Regions from separate parts of the Rossellomorea sp. DUT-2 genome, predicted to be linked through region 2. Evidence: riboswitches for the same ligand, from Rfam matches in the RefSeq annotation. Region 2 holds a riboswitch; each other region holds the start of a gene.
The links. A riboswitch is a leader RNA that binds a small molecule or an ion and turns the genes downstream of it on or off. The one in region 2 is predicted to bind cyclic di-GMP.

Region 1 (4,193 bases), on a different contig from region 2:
AGACAAAATGATTGATCTTCACCAGAGGTTAACTTTTTAGTGAATTCTTATAGCCTCAATAATATATCGTTCGGACGAATCACCAATAAGGGTGAAAGGATAGCAAGTAGAAAGAGTCAGAATTTCCTTGGGACGGGTTGCCCGAATAACCGACGTGTCACTTTCATCTACAATATAAGTCTTGAAAATTTCATAGGAGAAAGTTCCCGTTGGCATAACTATGGAAAGTATATCTCCGTGCTCGAGTTCACCAATATTTCTAAAAACCGTATCCCTGTGCCCGGCCAAAAATATTTGATCCTTCTGTTCCGGTAGTGACGTGGATGAATAATGCCCTACCCCTTTCTTTAGTTCCTCCCCATCGGTTCCTTCAATGATTGCTACATCCCTTTCCAGTCTTGGAATATGTAAAACCCCAATGACATCCCCTTTCTCAAAGTGGTAATTAATTGAAGTTTTAGAGGAAGTGATTGGTTCTGAACTCTTATGTACTGAAGAATTTTCCATAATACTTGCTTTTGCTTTCTCCAGAGCTTCATTTTCCGCTTCATCGTTACTTTTCATCTGAAGGAGTGAATATATGACAAAAGAGAGCCCGCAAGATAAAATAAGTATCCCAAAAATCAGAAAAAGCTTCCTACTCATGATGTTTCCTCCTTTTATACTGAAAAAAAGAAAGAAAATCGTGAAATTCCTCTTTCGTTAAGCCCTGGTGAATGGCTTTCTCCAGTGGTTCAACCCACTCCTCATCTAAATAGATCTTACTCATATCTGTCGAAAGAATATTTTCTAAAGAAGTATCTAAAGTAAGAGCGATTTTTTTAAGAATCTTAATGGAAGGATTCTTTTGAATACCTCTTTCAATAGAACTTATATATGATTTAGACACATTTGAATGATGAGCAAGCTCGTTTATCGTTAACCCTTTTTGTTCACGAAGATCTTTAATCTTATCACCTACCATGTCGATAACTCCTTCACAATTCATTTTATTCATTATATAGAACAATCATTATATTATAAAGTACGAAATAAAGTGAATTCTAAAGGAATAAAGAGGATAGTTTCGATATCTACTAGGTTTGACGGTTATTTCAATGATTTTGAAGATTTTCATTTCATAAGTGAGATCTTATAATGAGTTAAGGTGTTCTTTAAAAAGAACAAATTCGCTGGTTCTAGGAGATGAAAAAGATGAATCGTAATAGAATTGTCGTAATGTTATTAATCCTATTTTTTATCTCTGGAATAATGAATCATAAAACGTATGCAAATGAAGTAGATATCATATTAATACCTAACGAAAAGTTCTTATTTAACATTTCAAATATGAAGCCGGGTGATTGGGCAGAGAGGGAATTGAGGGTTAGTAATGGCGGGGATAAAGATTTTAACTACACCATTCGCGTTAATAATAAACAATCTGACAGGAAACTATTTAACGAATTGGAGTTGAAGGTGTACGAAGGGAGCAAATCCAATTTAATCTTTGATGATAAATTAAAGAATTTCAATGGGTTTAAACCAAAGCAATTAAAAAAAAGCGCAACTGACAGTCTATATTTCCAGGTTGAAATGCCATATGCATTAGGGAATGAGTTTCAGAAAACATCAGCATATTTTGAAATCGTGATTGTAGCAGCCGCAAATACAACCACTACACCTCCCGAGGATTCTAATGATCCGGTAAAGCATCCAGACAGTAATGTTAAGCCGACCCCGGTGAACCCGGGTACAAATGAAACCCAATCTTCACCAATAGCCTCACAAGGCCCAAAACTACCTAACACTGCAACCAACCTTTACCTGCTATTAGCGGTAGGTTTTATATTAACTACAACGGGATTGACACTCATATATGCAAATAGACGTTTATCAAAGAAAAAAGAAACATAATCTGATAGTAGAGGTGACCTCATGTACAAAAAGATATGTAGGCGATGTACAAGACCATCCTATAGTAGCACTGAAACGGGTAAATGGATCTGCCCCACTTGCGGATTTGACTTATCCAACCAGACATTCTATCATCCTAGTAATTACCAAAACATTAATAAAAAAGTCATTCCTCTTAGAAGGAAGCTAGAGACATATAAAAACACCATGAAAACGTAGCTTTTCGACAAACCTCCTCATATGCTTACACGATTTGTTCATCGGAAGATAGTAATTTTTTTGTGTATGTCAGATTATAGTTCAAATTGTAGGAAAAAAGTGTAAAATAAATTGACAGAATAGACAAAAAACAACAAACGCTCGGAAAGTTTATTAGTATAATCGAATTAGTTCGAAGGGAAGAGTCAGATAAAGGCAAACTTATTGAAAAATAAGGACGCAAAGTCACAGATCTAAGGTGGGAAAATAGGCATATCTTCATAATCATCTTGAATATAATCAACAGAAAACAGATGAAGAAGGTGTGGTTATTTGAAAACTACGATGGCTGGATTGCCTGGAATACATATATGTATTTTGGGAGGGTATTTATATTGACAAATCGTGAACTTGATCTTGAATGGATGGAACTAATTAAACAAGCCTTAGACGCCGGAATTTCTAAATCAGAAATTAGAGAATTTCTTCAAAACCAGCCCCAGGAATTGAAAACCGAATACAAAGTGATTTAATATAAATAAAGTCTTGCGATTCCCTCGCAAGACTTTATTTATTGCCTAATTTCCACTTATTAAATTCAATGAACTCCCTGAACTGCTCCTTGGTAATTCCGGAATCCATGGCTTCTTCTGCAATCTTAAGCCACTCATGATCGATATTTTGGTCATCTGGTTGATCATGTAAAAGAGCATCCATCGGAATCCCTAATGCAGCTGAAACTTTTTCAAGAAATTGAATGGAAGGGTTTTGTTGAAGGTTACGCTCTATTGAACTCAAATATGACTTTGCCACACCGGCTTTATCAGCAAGCTCTGTCATGGACATGCGTTTTTCTTGTCTGTATTTCTTTACTCTTTCTCCAATCACAGGGAACACCTACCTAAAAACTTCATATATGAAGCCCCAATATTAATACAATTATATCATAATCAATCTTATGGGTATTATATAATTTCGCATAATTAAACGCTAGGTTTTGCCGTTGCCGGAATTCTTGGCTTCGATACCATTTTCTCACGGAACTCCCGGATTAATTCTTCCCCCGAATATCCTTTTTGCACTAAGTCATCAAGGAGTAATTCTGCATATTCATTCCTCTGTTTCTTCAATTTCCCCTCAAACATAATACTGATATGCTCATCCATCTCTTTAATACAACGGATAGAAGTCATGAAAGCAGCAGGATCATTGGCTTTATTGGAAATCACGACCTGGATTTCCAAATCACCCTTATGTTGCTGAGCCTCTTGAAAGAACTCAATATATTCATTCGACAAGTACGTTTCGACAAGCCACGTACTCTGTCCATCTTCTTTATTGATAATCAGACCGTCCACTATCTCAAAGTCACGCAGTTCATCGTTCTCCACTACTTGCAGTGAAATAACTTTAAAGGTTTTCATGAACGAACATCTCCCATTTAAAGGTTTTATAAAATTATATCATAGTAGGAATTGTTTCCCTAACAAATTCCTTAATGAAAAAAAGGACGAAAGATGCAATTTTATAATTTCGACACCGATTTTGAGTAAAATACGCCAAATCTCCCTAGGCGAATTTCCGAAATTCAAGCCATTTTTGCCTCGAATTTCGGAAATTCACGATTTTACAAGATGTGACAGAAGATTGTAAGATGAAAACAGCTTAAGAGAAAGGAGGAAAGAATACAATTGATCAACCAAGTGACCCTCGTTGGAAGGCTGACCAAAGATCCTGAAGCTAGAAAAACATTGGAAGGGAAATCGATACTTAACGTTACGATAGCTGTGAATCGTAACTACAAAAATCAAAAAGGCCAAGTTGATACAGATTTTGTACTCTGCACCATATGGAACCGGGCAGCAGACAATATGGAGAAATATTGCCGAAAGGGATCTGTCGTTGGAGTGACCGGTCGCATCCAAACACGCTATTATGATAATGATCAAGGAAAACGTACGTATGTAACCGAAGTCGTCGCGGAAAATGTCCGATTTATGGACAGCAGGCGGGAAACCGCGGAAGCCCCCGAGCCGGGCAAGAAAGAGCCAATCGAATTACCGTTTTAATATTTTATTAAGGGAGATGGAGTTGTGGCC
Region 2 (4,193 bases):
ATCCACCATACGATCAAGCCAATTCTTCCTGTTTTCTTTTAAATGAAAATGATAGACTATTCCAAGATAGAATCCACCTATCACCCTTAGAGACGCGACAACCAGTGCAAAGAGGAGGGTATACTTTGCCCCGACAATCAGTTGATCGAGGATGCTATACCCGAAGAAATCGGACCCCAATATCATCTCCCCAAATGGCTTATGCGGAGGTGCACTGATGATTCGTCCCTCATCGTTCTTCATGAACTGAATTTGTTTAATCGGATCTTCTTTCATCATTGGATAAAGGAAACTGACAGCAATCAAGAGAAAGATGACACTAAACCCTATGGCAAACTTCCCATTATGCATATGCTGCCACCAAAGCCGTCTAATAGTAGAAAGCCAGCTCCATATCTTCCATTCTTTCCACTTCGTTTTATCCTTTTTATATTTGGTGTGATCGACGCTTCCCTCCCGATTAATCCATAGATATACACCTTGATACACGACAAAAAAAGGCGTGTATATCATAATCAGTGAGATGGCTATGACCATTGGTCTGAAGTCCTGGATATAATACGTGATTCCCCTCATATTAAAAATCGTTTCAATGATGAATAAGCTCGAAAGCATCCCCCATATGATCAGCTTTCCATGATAAAACAGGCTGGGAGAAATATTTTTCAATACGTGAGCAAAGAGGATTCTGCCTTTCGACATTCCTTTACTTTGGGCAAACTCAATATGTGGTTTAAGCATTTCTTCTTCCATAATAAAAAGAAGAATTCGAAAGAAAGAGATCATGGGAATGATCGATAATGTGATGATTGGTGCAAGAAAGATCTTTTCTTCCCCATACTCCGTGAAATTCATCAGTTCCACACCAAAATATTTAATGACATAGACAATGAGAAGCTGAAGCATAAACGCAAACATTAAGTCAGGCACCGTCTCAAAGAGATTTAATACTTTCTTTAGAGAAGACGTAACCCATCGGGGCAAGAACACTGTGAAGATGGTAAGGATGAAGGCTATTCCCAGGCCTAAGCCCAATGCTCCACCGATAATCTGTAAAGAATACAGATAAGGTCCCCAAAGCATGTCCAGAAAATCGACGGTTATCCCTTTATAGGAATAGCTCCAATTTTCCCCGTCCATAAATACAAAAACAAACTTAAAAAACTCTTCCATGAACCCGACAAAATTATACAGACCCTTCTCCTTAAATACTTCAGGAGCAATACTCACGGCTAAAATACCGATTAATCCGAGAATATAATAGAACATAAATTTCAGCGGAAATGTGAGAAGCCTCATACCCTGATCCCCTTTTTTTCTCTTTTTCCTCAGTTTAATGGAAATGTAAAATATTTTCAATTTTATTTTAATTCGGACAATCCCATGGCAGATGGCCACGAAAAAAGGTGACTCCTACATTTCAGAGTCACCCTTCCTGTTTAAGCTAATAATCGACTCGGCCTACCCAGATAATAGCCTTGCCCGATTGTAATCCCAATATCCTTTGCCACTTGCATATCCTGTTTGGTTTCAATGCCTTCTAACACAATTAACGTATCCTTACCGTAGAATTGATTGAAAAAGGAAAGGAATCGTTGTTTCTTCTCATCTTGAGCCAGATTCAAAGCAAAATAACGATCGAGTTTAATGATTTCCGGTTCATATTCAATGGATTTCTTGATCGAGGAGGTCCCTTGCCCGAAGTCATCAATCGCATACCAAACGCCATATTGCTTAAGTTCTTTAAGAGACTCTTTTAATATTGGGTTCTGCCACAGCTCCTCTGCACTCGACTCATTAATCTCCAGCACGAGACGCCCCAAGATGTCCGGGTGTTTCCTCATCAGGTCATAAAAATAGGTATGAAAGCTTGGGTGAAGAATCGTTGTGATATAAATATTAAGAAATAACTTACAATTCTTCAGCCCCTTCTCTGTAAAGCTTTCAAGAGCTTTTGAAATGGATAAGGTATCAAGCTTATACAAGATGTTGGCTTTCATCGCAGACTGAAAAACATTTTCGGGATTTTCGTTATACTTGTTTCGTAACAGGCCCTCATATGCATAGAGGGATTGATGCTTGCCCATTTCATATAAGGGCTGAAAATCATGATAAATATAGTCGTTTTGAAAAATAGTAAAGATATTCATAGGACCCCTATACTCTCTATAGTTTATAAAAAAAACCACACAAAAACGTATTCCTACGTTCGTATGTGGTCGGTTGCGCTACTAGCTCCCCTAAATGTAAGCGCCCATCTATCATTTAGGTTCAAAGCTCCCATTCGAATTGTCAGTATATGTTTTTATCTTATAAGAAAAATATACCACAAACCTAGTACTTATGGGTTATTTTTTAATGGATTATTAGAAAATTCTCAAAAATAATCATCTTGATACATAAGGATTGTCCTTTACCCAGAACCTCCACGGATAATCCCTGGCTTCTCCGGAGTTATCTATCCCAATTCGTTTTCCTTCCACGATGTCTTCAGGCTGGTACCCTTTTGAAATGATGAGAGGATGTTCCAAAAAGCTGCCCCCGTAATCCTCCATGGTAATGCCTAACGCTTTTGTCAGCTTTCCTGGACCACTTGTCCAATTTTTTCTTGCATGACCCGGTCTTCTTCTTTCCATTAGCTCCAAGCCATCAAGGGGTTCGACCGCTCTAATGAGAATCGCTTCGGGTTTTTCTTTTTCCCCGCTCACTACATTGACCAGGCAGTGAGTATGCATAACATATGTATAGATCCTGCCGGCTTCCTGAAACATGACTTCCGTCCGCTTCGTCCGTCTATTCCCATAGCTGTGAGCCGCCCGATCCGCTGGCCCTAAGTACGCTTCCGTCTCCACAATATAACCTGAAGCTGTTCCCTCCTCCGTCTCTTTCACTAACACACATCCCAACAAAGACTTTGCAAGTTCCAAAGTGGGCTGTTGGAAAAACGAAAGAGGCATAGGGGTATCATTCATGACTGTCACTTCCTTCAACAAAAAGTTCGTACGTATATGTATGGTATACCCCATTTATCTGATGGTTAAATACATTTACATTAAAGAAAAAATCCTAAAGAGGAAACGAACAGTTCTTATTTCATCAGTCCATAAAGTAAATCTAAAGGTATCGCTTCCACTTTCTGTCCATCCCTCCCCGTTGTGGTTTCCGCTTTACAGAGAGAGTTCCATATGGCTTCTTCTACGCTATCCACTGCCATTTCAAATAGAGTAGAGATGATCGGTCCGTCTTCTTTAATGAAACCGTACGGAATCGTATTATCACTGGAAGGCTGATGTGGAATGCGGTGTGCAGTGGAAAATGCCAGAACAACATCACCACTCCCATGAGCTGCATATGAGCCCGTTCTTGAAAGGCCGAATGAAGCACGTTTCGCCAGTCGTTTAAGCTGTCTTTCGTTTAGAGGTGCATCCGTCGCAAGGATGATCATGATTGATCCATCAGGTGCATTTTGATCCACCCCGTTGTTAAGCATGGGAACCCTTAGATCTTTCCTCTGACCGAAATTTGTTAACACGAGGGCACCCACCGTATACTTCTCACCTCCAAAAAAATACTCCCTGGAACTCGTCCCTATTCCACCTTTATACCCGAAACAAAGCATTCCCGTCCCCGCTCCAACGCACCCTTCATCGACAGGCCCCGACTGTGCATGAAGAATGGCTTCCCGTGCATCCTCGGGCTTCACATGAAGGCCACGGATATCATTGAGGAAGCCATCATTGCATTCTCCCACAACGACATTTACTGTTCCCGTTGTGTCTCCGATTTCAGGTGTCTCGTCCAGCATATATTGAACCGTCCCTTTTAACACATCCCCTACTGAAAGAGTATTCGTCAAGAGAATCGGACTTTCAATGACACCCAGCTCCTCCATTTGAATCGTCCCGACTGTTTTTCCAAAGCCATTGATCACATGGCAACCCGCGAATATCTTATCACGGAAGAGATTGCCGGAATGAGGTAAAATCGCTGTTACACCCGTTCGTACCACGGTACCCTCATTCTCATAGTGAAGGGTTTTATGTCCGACCTTCACTCCCTCAATATCGGTTATGCTGTTATACTTCCCACTTGAATAAGAACCGATACTGCCTCCCATTTCCCGTAATCTCTTTCGTTCCATGGATGAATTACCCCCTTTTTTTCTTATCAATACTATTCGTGCCTAAATCACA
Region 3 (4,193 bases), on a different contig from region 2:
GAGTATTCTTCTAAGGAAGAAGAACTTCAAAATCTTGTAAAGGATTTAGGAGACGATTTCCGATTATTCGAACAGGATAATCCATTATACGATGTATTTATCGTAAAAGCGGAAAATCCCCGTGAAACTGGGAAAATCGCTGCTGAAGTCAGCAAGTATGAAGGTGTGAACGAAGCACTTTATGGTGAAGCGAAGATTGAAAGATTGTTTAATGTATTGGAAATGAGTCGAAACGTTGGATTAGTGTTAATCATCGGTCTATTGTTTACCGCCATGTTCCTCATCTCAAATACAATTAAAATCACCATTGTCGCCAGAAGAAGGGAAATCGAGATAATGAAACTCGTGGGTGCAACCAACTGGTTTGTACGCTGGCCATTCATTCTAGAAGGGTTATGGCTTGGAATTTTAGGTTCTATTATCCCGATCGCTCTTGTCACAACAGGTTACTACTATGCTTATGAATTTATTAAACCAAAACTACAAAACCATTTTATTCAGATATTAGATTTTACCCCCTTTATCTATCAAGTAAACGGATTGATTCTATTAATGGGTTGCCTGATTGGCGCTTGGGGAAGCTTTATGTCTGTACGTAAATTCTTAAAAGTGTAAAATTTGATAGGTTGATAGAAGCTGAAAGGAGCATGCCGCTTGAACAAGAAGTATTTCATATCATTATCAATTGCAGCAGCATTAACAATCGGGAGTCTACCAACGTTAGGGACAACAGCTAACGCTCATTCCCATTCTGTGGAGGAATTACAAAAGCAACAAGAAGACATTTCTTCTAAAAAAGAGGAAATCAATGGAAAGATCGATGAGAAAAAATCAGAGATTAACCAAAACATCAATAAACAACAAGAAATCCAATCACAAATTGCAGAAATTAGTACAAAATTAAAAGATACTGAAACAAAGATTACTGAGAAAACAAAAGAGATTGACGAAACAACAGCAGAAATCAATAAACTTAAAGAAGAAATTGAAGTTCTAAAGCAAAAGATAGAAGAACGTAACGAACTATTAAAAGAACGTGCCCGCGCCATCCAGGAAAAAGGCGGCTCTGCAAATTATCTTGATGTACTACTTGGTGCGGACAGCTTCGGTGACTTCATCAACCGTGTAACAGCAGTTAATACAATTGTAAGTGCAGATAAGAAGATCATGGACGAACAAAAACGTGATCAGGCTGAATTAGAAAAGAAACAAGAAGAAGTAGAAGGCAAGCTTGCAGAATTAGAATCTACTAAAGCAAGTCTGGAGTCTTTGAAAAAAGATCTTGATAGTCAAAAAGCTAAAAAAGCGGATTTATTCAAGCAGCTAGAAGCGCAGCAGGCTTCTTTGGAAGTGGAAAAGAAAGATCTTCAAAAAGAATCGGATGAGCTTTCTAAAATGGAACACCAGCTTGAAGGTGAAATCCAGGCTGAACAAGCACGTCTAGCAGAACTTGCACGCCAGCGTGAAATCGAACGCAAGCGTCAAGCGGAAGCTGAAGCGGCAAAACGTGCAGCAGAACAACAACAAGCAACTGCGAGCAGCAATAGCGGTGGTGGTTCTTCTTCTGCAGCACCTGCTCCATCAGCTCCAAGTGCACCAGTAAGTGCCGGTGCCTGGACAGCTCCAGCTTATGGAACGATTACAACTAATTTTGGCTGGGACACATTGAACGGTAAACAACGTTACCATTATGGTACAGATATCGCGGCAAGAGGAAGTGTTCCGATCTCAGCAGCAGCTGATGGATATGTCATCAAGAGTCAGTACAGCTCAAGCTATGGTAACGTAGTATACATCACTCACTCAATTAATGGTCAAACGTTCACGACGGTTTATGCCCACATGGCTTCTTCATCAGTTAGCTCTGGACAAGCAGTGAACAAAGGTGACAGAATCGGTTACATGGGTAACACAGGATACTCTTTCGGTCAGCATTTACACTTTGAGCTTCACGCAGGTTCTTGGAATGCATCGAAATCCAATGCTGTAAACCCACGTCAATATATTAACTTTTAATTAGAAAACCCCGCTCATGGCGGGGTTTCTTTTATAGATATACTTCATTTGGTTTGTATTACATAAAGATGTAAGGAAATGGAATGGAATATTATTCTCATGACTGTTTTCATATCCTTTTTCTTCTAGTATAATGACAACTATATTACCTAAATATTATAACTAATGATTTGTATAGTCCTTCGAAAAGGCAAACTAATTGAAAGATTAGGACGCAAAACCACGGGTCTTCCATTTTTATTTTAAAATAATGATCGCCGGGTTACCGAAAACAATGGATTACAATGAATACTAATTAGGACGTTTTATTAGTATCATTTTGCCTGCCTTTTTGGTGGGATTTTTTTATCTATATGTCCAGTATAGTAGGATTTGAATCTGTAGTAAGGATGATGATGTTGGAATCGACTGAATTAAAAAGGCAATTAAGAAGTTTTTGTAGAAGGAATCGTACTGCATTAAAGTATACCTATGTTGGTGAATATTCAGCAGAAGAAATCACCGAGATGATTATTGAAAATCTCGGCGCAGAAGAGGTTAAGAGGATACTAAACGACATTGAAATCATCCATCGCCGTGGTGGAAATACAGTTACATACTTTATGCTTATTTTAGAAGGATTAAAAGCAGCATAAAAACCGAATGCGGATCCAATCCGGCATTCGGTTTTATTTATGTAACAGGCAGTAATTGCTCTTCAAGCCCTTGTTTCTAATATACCGTCATCTCATATGGAAGTAGTTCGTGCATATTTCAATGATTAGACACACACTCTTTCCGTAAATCTGTAATAATTCTCATATAGGATACACTATGAGTAAATAACTTGCTTGTATATGTAGAATTTAAGATACTAATACATAACGGGGTATATTTGCCGAACGGAGGAAACCAAATGACAGGAGATTTATTCGAACATCATAAAGCGTCAAAGCTCCTCGATCCAAAACGTCAGGAGCTCGTACCAGTGGTCAAAGTACTCGAACTTCTCAACCTTGATAAAGACGATATCGTTGCCGACTTAGGGTGTGGAAATGGCTATCTGACTCTTCCCATTGCCAAAACGGTTGAAACAAAGGTCCAGGCAGTAGATCTGCAGCAGGAAATGCTGGAATACCTGAAACATCGAGCAAACGAAGAAAATGTAGCCAATATCGTGTATGTGAAATCATCCCTGGAATACCTCAGCTTCAACAAAGGTACCTTGGATAAAATCGTATCCGCCTTTGTCTTGCACGAAGTTCCAGATCTGATCAAAGTATTTCAGGATCTACACGATATGCTGAAGAAAGATGGAATTTGGCTGATCCTGGATTGGGAAAAGGTAGAATCAGAAATGGGACCACCAATAGATCATCGGATTTCTTCCGGGGAACTCGATCGACAGCTCAAATCATCCGGGTTCCACACAACAGTAGGTCACTTGCATCCATCGGTTTATTATATTGTCGTGAAAAAAGGGTAGGGAACATCGATATATAGGAAATAAAGATAGCTATCTTAATCAAACATTAACATTTCCTGTTCATACTGTTCATGTAAAGGAGTGAACAGTATGACGGAAGTATCGATTTGGTTTGCATTAGCCGCCGGGGCACTATCCTTTTTTTCACCTTGTGTGTTTCCGCTTCTCCCGGCTTACGTAAGTCATTTAACAGGTGGACAGGCAAGAGAAGGACAAATGCAGGTGGAAAGATCGGTGGTCTTACTTAGGTCATTTGGTTTTATTGCAGGATTTTCCCTCATCTTCACTCTAATGGGGGCCTCTGCCAGCTTTCTTGGAGAGGTTTTCTCAGAATATCGGATTTACATTGAACAGATTGCAGGGATTTTGATTATTGTATTTGGTTTACAGATGATGGGCTGGCTTAGCTTTTCTTTCTTAATGAAAGATACGAGAAAGTTTGAAACAAGGAAAAAAGGGACAGCTGTGGGTTCTATCCTGCTGGGCATGGCCTTTGCCAGCGGATGGTCACCATGTGTTGGATTAACCCTTTCTTCCATTCTTTTATTAGCAAGTGCCAGCAGTACATTGACTCAAGGAGTCGTGCTGCTGATTGTGTATTCGCTTGGTTTGGCGGTACCATTCCTGCTGATCTCACTGATGATCACGAAGACATTTACCGTAATGAAAGTGGTCAATAAAATCTTGCCAAAGGTTTCTAAAATCAATGGAG
Region 4 (4,193 bases), on a different contig from region 2:
CATGGCTTCTTTGTATTTTCCTTCTTCCATTCTTTCCTCAATTGCCTGAATCGAATTCCAGGAGCATCTTTGATGTTGCACTGCCTTACGTAAATCTTCATTTTTAAATGTTTGAGTGATCACTTTTGTAACCTCCGTGCTTTTAGGGTTAATCTCCATTGTTTGAAAATCTGTATCATCGAGAATTGATATTCTTTAGATATTAGAGCGACAAGGTTGATCATACTGGCTGCAGCATCTAATACTTCAAACGCAACCTTTTTCATTTCCTCTCGCTCTGTATCGCTTTGAGATCTTACTGGTTTGTACCAACATGCTTTTTCGAGATGTTCTAGAGCTTCAAGTGATTCCTTTTTGACCAGAAGCATCATAGCTGTTGGATGATGTTCAATGAACTCTCCGTTTAGATAGGGTATAGATACATCCCCAGCTGATTCGTTCCATCTAACGAAATAGTATTCTTCATCGTCGATTGCTTCAGCTGTTAGAGCTCTTAAATCTCTAGGGAAACGCTGTCTCCCCGTTTCGTACTTTGCAATGCTTTCTCTTGAAATCGGAAGCTTTAACGATAGTTGGTGTTGTGTTATACCTTTGCGCCTTCTCGCACTAGCAAGCTCCTCCCCTTCCATGACTTTCATAAGGGTTGCTCCTTCCTTTACCTATATATGGATTTCAATGTTCGGGCTGAGTTCATAAAATGAAGTTAACTTGCTTTTTCAGATTTTTGTTTGCGTTCTTCAATGATTCTTGGAACTGATGTTTTTAAGAAGTAGCTTAGGATTTTTTTGATTGTTTCATCTGATGGTTGGTTCATTTAGATCACCTTCTTAACATTACACGAATTGTGACATTCATCTTCAAAAAAAATCGTCCATTCTAAATCAAGTACTTTCGAAATCTTTTTAGCATTCGGAACAGATGCATTTCTTTCTCCACTTTCAATCATTGCATACGTGGATCTAGCTATTTTTGCTTTGGCAGCAACGCTTTGTTGAGTCATTGATTTTTTCTTTCTAATATCTATTAACCATTGCCTTGTAATGTGCTCACCCCCCTTGATGTCACGTTATGTGTAATTTAAGTATATGTCACATATTGTGTAGTGTCAATATAATATTACACTTTTTGTGTATTTTATTTTTTGTCACGAAATGCGACGCTATAATTAACGTTATAAGACGAATATGGACGAAAAAATAGGTTGGAGGAGTTCCAATGTTAAAAAATAAACTAATTGAACTTCGAAAAGATAAGAAGCTACGCCAAGAAGATATCGCAAAAATATTGGGGATTGCCCGAACTACTTATGCTATGTATGAGCAAGGGAATCGTGAGCCTGATTTTGATACATTAAATAAAATCGCTGACTTTTTTGAGGTTACAGTTGATTACTTACTTGGACGTGATCAGAAAAATAAAACTAAAGAAGATACTCTTGAGGAAGTCAACAAACTCGTTAAGGAGTATGGCATAGAGCAATTTGGTTTCTTTGATATTGAAAAGTGGAAGGATCTTTCTTCTGAGGATATTGAGGAGATTAAGAAGCATTTTGAGTATGTTGTGTTCCAGGCAAAACAAAGAAATAAAGAGGACTAAAATAGCCACACAAAAATGCTCAGAGAAGATTCTCCGAGCTTTTTTCAGTAGAATTCAATTAAATCCCCCTTTCGTATTATAAGGTCAGCCAGATATTTCTGGTTGACCATTTTTTATATCATATGATTACGGTAGCCGGGGTAGAACGGAAGCCCCCGTGAAGTGCGACATAAACTGAAAATGTTGTCGAACTTTTTGTTTTATATTTTATTTATTACGGTAAACGGTAGTGGTACTATTATTTTACATTTTTCTATATTTTTGAAAACAGGAAGCTTTTCGAAAGATTGGGACGCAAAGCTACAGGTCTAAGGTTATAAACAGCAATGACGGCTGAGTTACCTAGAATAGTACATATTTTAGGAGGGTAAAATGTTGACTACTGAAAATACTTGTGAAAATAAACTAGACAAAGAATGGATTGAACTCATTATTGAGGCTCGTAACCTAGGAATTTCTATCGATGAAATTAGAGAATTTCTAAATAGATCATCTCGTACTCTATGAGGTCTAGATGTTTTATATTTGCTTCGCTCTATGGATCACATACTCAATAAAAATTTAATTTTGTCGGTGAGGTTGCTACAATTCTAGAGGAAATTAAGAAGCATTTTGAGTATGTTGTGTTCCAGGCAAAACAAAGGAATAAAGAGGACTAAAATAATTGCACCAAAAGAAGCTCAGAGATATTTCTCTGAGCTAAGGAATATTTTCTATTAGTAGAATAAAGAATAATTCACACATTTTAATGGTCCAGAATGGAGTCCATTATAAAAAGAATATCGTCAAATATCCTTTTATTATAAATATTTTATTAGCTTCGTTTAATAATCGTACAATTTAAATTCATTTTCTATTAAAAAACTCATCAATTTCCTTTTTAAATGAATCGAATTTATCATTGTACTCCTTCATCGATAACCCTACTGGCATATAAATAGTGAAATACCTATCGTACCCATCTTGCCAAGCTGTTCCAGTACTTTCTCCAACTTGAACCCATGTTAAGTTGTTGTGTTCAACATATTTACTGCCAGTTTCAAAACAAGGCATCTTAATTGCCAATTTTTGCTCATACATAAAAGGGAAACCTGAAGAATTGCCAACAATCTTTCCTTTAAATTTATATTTTATATATACCCCTTTTATGATCGTCTCAGCAAGCTTGTTGGGGATACGTGACCAATTTACAGTCTTATGTGAAGAACCCTCTTGCAATTCCCTTAGACTTTCAATAGTTTTACGAGTAGTTAATGCAATTTCACCTTTATTTTTATTATATTTTTTATAAAAATTTAATACTATTACCGCTGCCATTAAATAATCATTACCTAATGAATTTAATTGTCTATTAAATAATTTCGCATGTAGCTCAGTCAATTCCTGATGGACTACTCTAATAGCATTATCTACATCTAACTCTTTTTCTGTCATACTTTCTAGTTCTTTTTTAAATGATCGTTGCATACCATTATGTTCAGTAATAAAATGTTCTTTGCTTAATATAATTTTCGTTCCTTTAAATGATCTACTAATACTTGATACAGGCTCACCAGCATGTTGGGCATAATTCCTTAAATTGTAAATAAACCTATACTCAAAACACCTATCATATATTTCAGATAAAGCTAAATCAAAGAATTCCCCATAGCTTTTTTCCTTATTTCTACTTAAAAAAGTTCTCCAGCGATCAATAAAACCTTTATAAGCACTCAAATAATTATTTAACTGTCTTATAATTTTATTTGTAGACCCTTTTTCGTCTTCTACACACTTTATGTATTCATTAAATTCCTCGGTGATTGGTTGCATAAAATTTATTTCTTTCCACAGAGAATTAAGTTTTTCGCATGCAACATTAATTTCGTTTCCTTCAATTTTTTCTATTTCTTTTAATATAGTAACTGTACCTTCATTTATTTCCAAAACCCACATCTGATTCATTTCATCCTCCTTATATAAAATTTATTATAATTAATAGGTTGTATAAAGTTCTTATTGGAAATTTAGATAGTCTAGGTTATTTTAGCAAAAACACTACTAATCTACTTTTAACCTGTAAAAAATATAGGTCAAATCATATAAGATAAAAGACTACTTGATTTCAGTAGACCTTTTATAAACCTGAATGTAGTTCACTTATATATTATTGTTTTAGTTCCTTTAAATTCAGTGTCATTCGCACCTGGGAAGGCTGCTTTCCATAATTCAAATACATTATGATTAGATGCCTTACCATTTTTATATAATTTAACGATATGAAATCCATATTCGTCCCCACACCTTTTAAGTGTTCTTTTAGATCGGTGTGAATACACCTTTCCGGATTCGGAGATATCATATAGTCCTTCATAACCTATAATCGGTTTATACAATTCCTTTCTCATAATTCTCCTCCAGTATCTTAGTTTAGAAAAGCCCCTATTCTCCACTGATTCCATTGATTTTTCTTCTTGCTTCTCCCCGGAACAACACAGTAGTCATTAATAATTGTTTCTTGTCCAATAAACTCTATCGGCAACTCATTATAGTTACTTAAGACAAATGAGGCGATAAACCTACGTGCTTCTTGAATGCCATTTACTAATTGGTTCAAC

Region 1: another riboswitch for cyclic di-GMP. It lies ahead of ACOSV2_RS18965 (anti-repressor SinI family protein); the one in region 2 lies ahead of ACOSV2_RS20655 (EAL domain-containing protein).
Region 3: another riboswitch for cyclic di-GMP. It lies ahead of ACOSV2_RS16125 (hypothetical protein); the one in region 2 lies ahead of ACOSV2_RS20655 (EAL domain-containing protein).
Region 4: another riboswitch for cyclic di-GMP. It lies ahead of ACOSV2_RS08710 (anti-repressor SinI family protein); the one in region 2 lies ahead of ACOSV2_RS20655 (EAL domain-containing protein).

The regions. Positions count from the first base shown of each region.
Region 1 covers NZ_JBQPEO010000005.1:224,976-229,168, forward strand. The annotation lists gene ACOSV2_RS18950 (class D sortase) at 37-645, opposite strand; gene ACOSV2_RS18955 (helix-turn-helix domain-containing protein) at 638-964, opposite strand; gene ACOSV2_RS18960 (hypothetical protein) at 1,195-1,896, shown strand; cyclic di-GMP riboswitch class I at 2,300-2,456, shown strand; gene ACOSV2_RS18965 (anti-repressor SinI family protein) at 2,490-2,627, shown strand; gene ACOSV2_RS18970 (helix-turn-helix domain-containing protein) at 2,662-2,982, opposite strand; gene ACOSV2_RS18975 (YwpF-like family protein) at 3,078-3,518, opposite strand; gene ACOSV2_RS18980 (single-stranded DNA-binding protein) at 3,786-4,163, shown strand; gene ACOSV2_RS18985 (hypothetical protein) at 4,188-4,193, shown strand, end outside.
Region 2 covers NZ_JBQPEO010000007.1:19,644-23,836, reverse strand. The annotation lists gene ACOSV2_RS20660 (ABC transporter permease subunit) at 1-1,299, opposite strand, end outside; gene ACOSV2_RS20655 (EAL domain-containing protein) at 1,440-2,150, opposite strand; cyclic di-GMP riboswitch class II at 2,209-2,289, opposite strand; gene ACOSV2_RS20650 (DNA-3-methyladenine glycosylase) at 2,388-2,972, opposite strand; gene ACOSV2_RS20645 (DmpA family aminopeptidase) at 3,089-4,141, opposite strand.
Region 3 covers NZ_JBQPEO010000004.1:164,043-168,235, forward strand. The annotation lists gene ftsX (permease-like cell division protein FtsX) at 1-615, shown strand, start outside; gene ACOSV2_RS16120 (murein hydrolase activator EnvC family protein) at 655-2,016, shown strand; cyclic di-GMP riboswitch class I at 2,196-2,286, shown strand; gene ACOSV2_RS16125 (hypothetical protein) at 2,370-2,651, shown strand; gene ACOSV2_RS16130 (class I SAM-dependent methyltransferase) at 2,912-3,481, shown strand; gene ACOSV2_RS16135 (cytochrome c biogenesis CcdA family protein) at 3,572-4,193, shown strand, end outside.
Region 4 covers NZ_JBQPEO010000002.1:574,604-578,796, forward strand. The annotation lists gene ACOSV2_RS08690 (hypothetical protein) at 1-123, opposite strand, end outside; gene ACOSV2_RS08695 (helix-turn-helix domain-containing protein) at 120-638, opposite strand; gene ACOSV2_RS08700 (helix-turn-helix transcriptional regulator) at 815-1,060, opposite strand; gene ACOSV2_RS08705 (helix-turn-helix domain-containing protein) at 1,216-1,596, shown strand; cyclic di-GMP riboswitch class I at 1,856-1,942, shown strand; gene ACOSV2_RS08710 (anti-repressor SinI family protein) at 1,969-2,103, shown strand; gene ACOSV2_RS08715 (hypothetical protein) at 2,443-3,540, opposite strand; gene ACOSV2_RS08720 (NUMOD4 domain-containing protein) at 3,732-3,983, opposite strand; gene ACOSV2_RS08725 (hypothetical protein) at 4,001-4,193, opposite strand, start outside.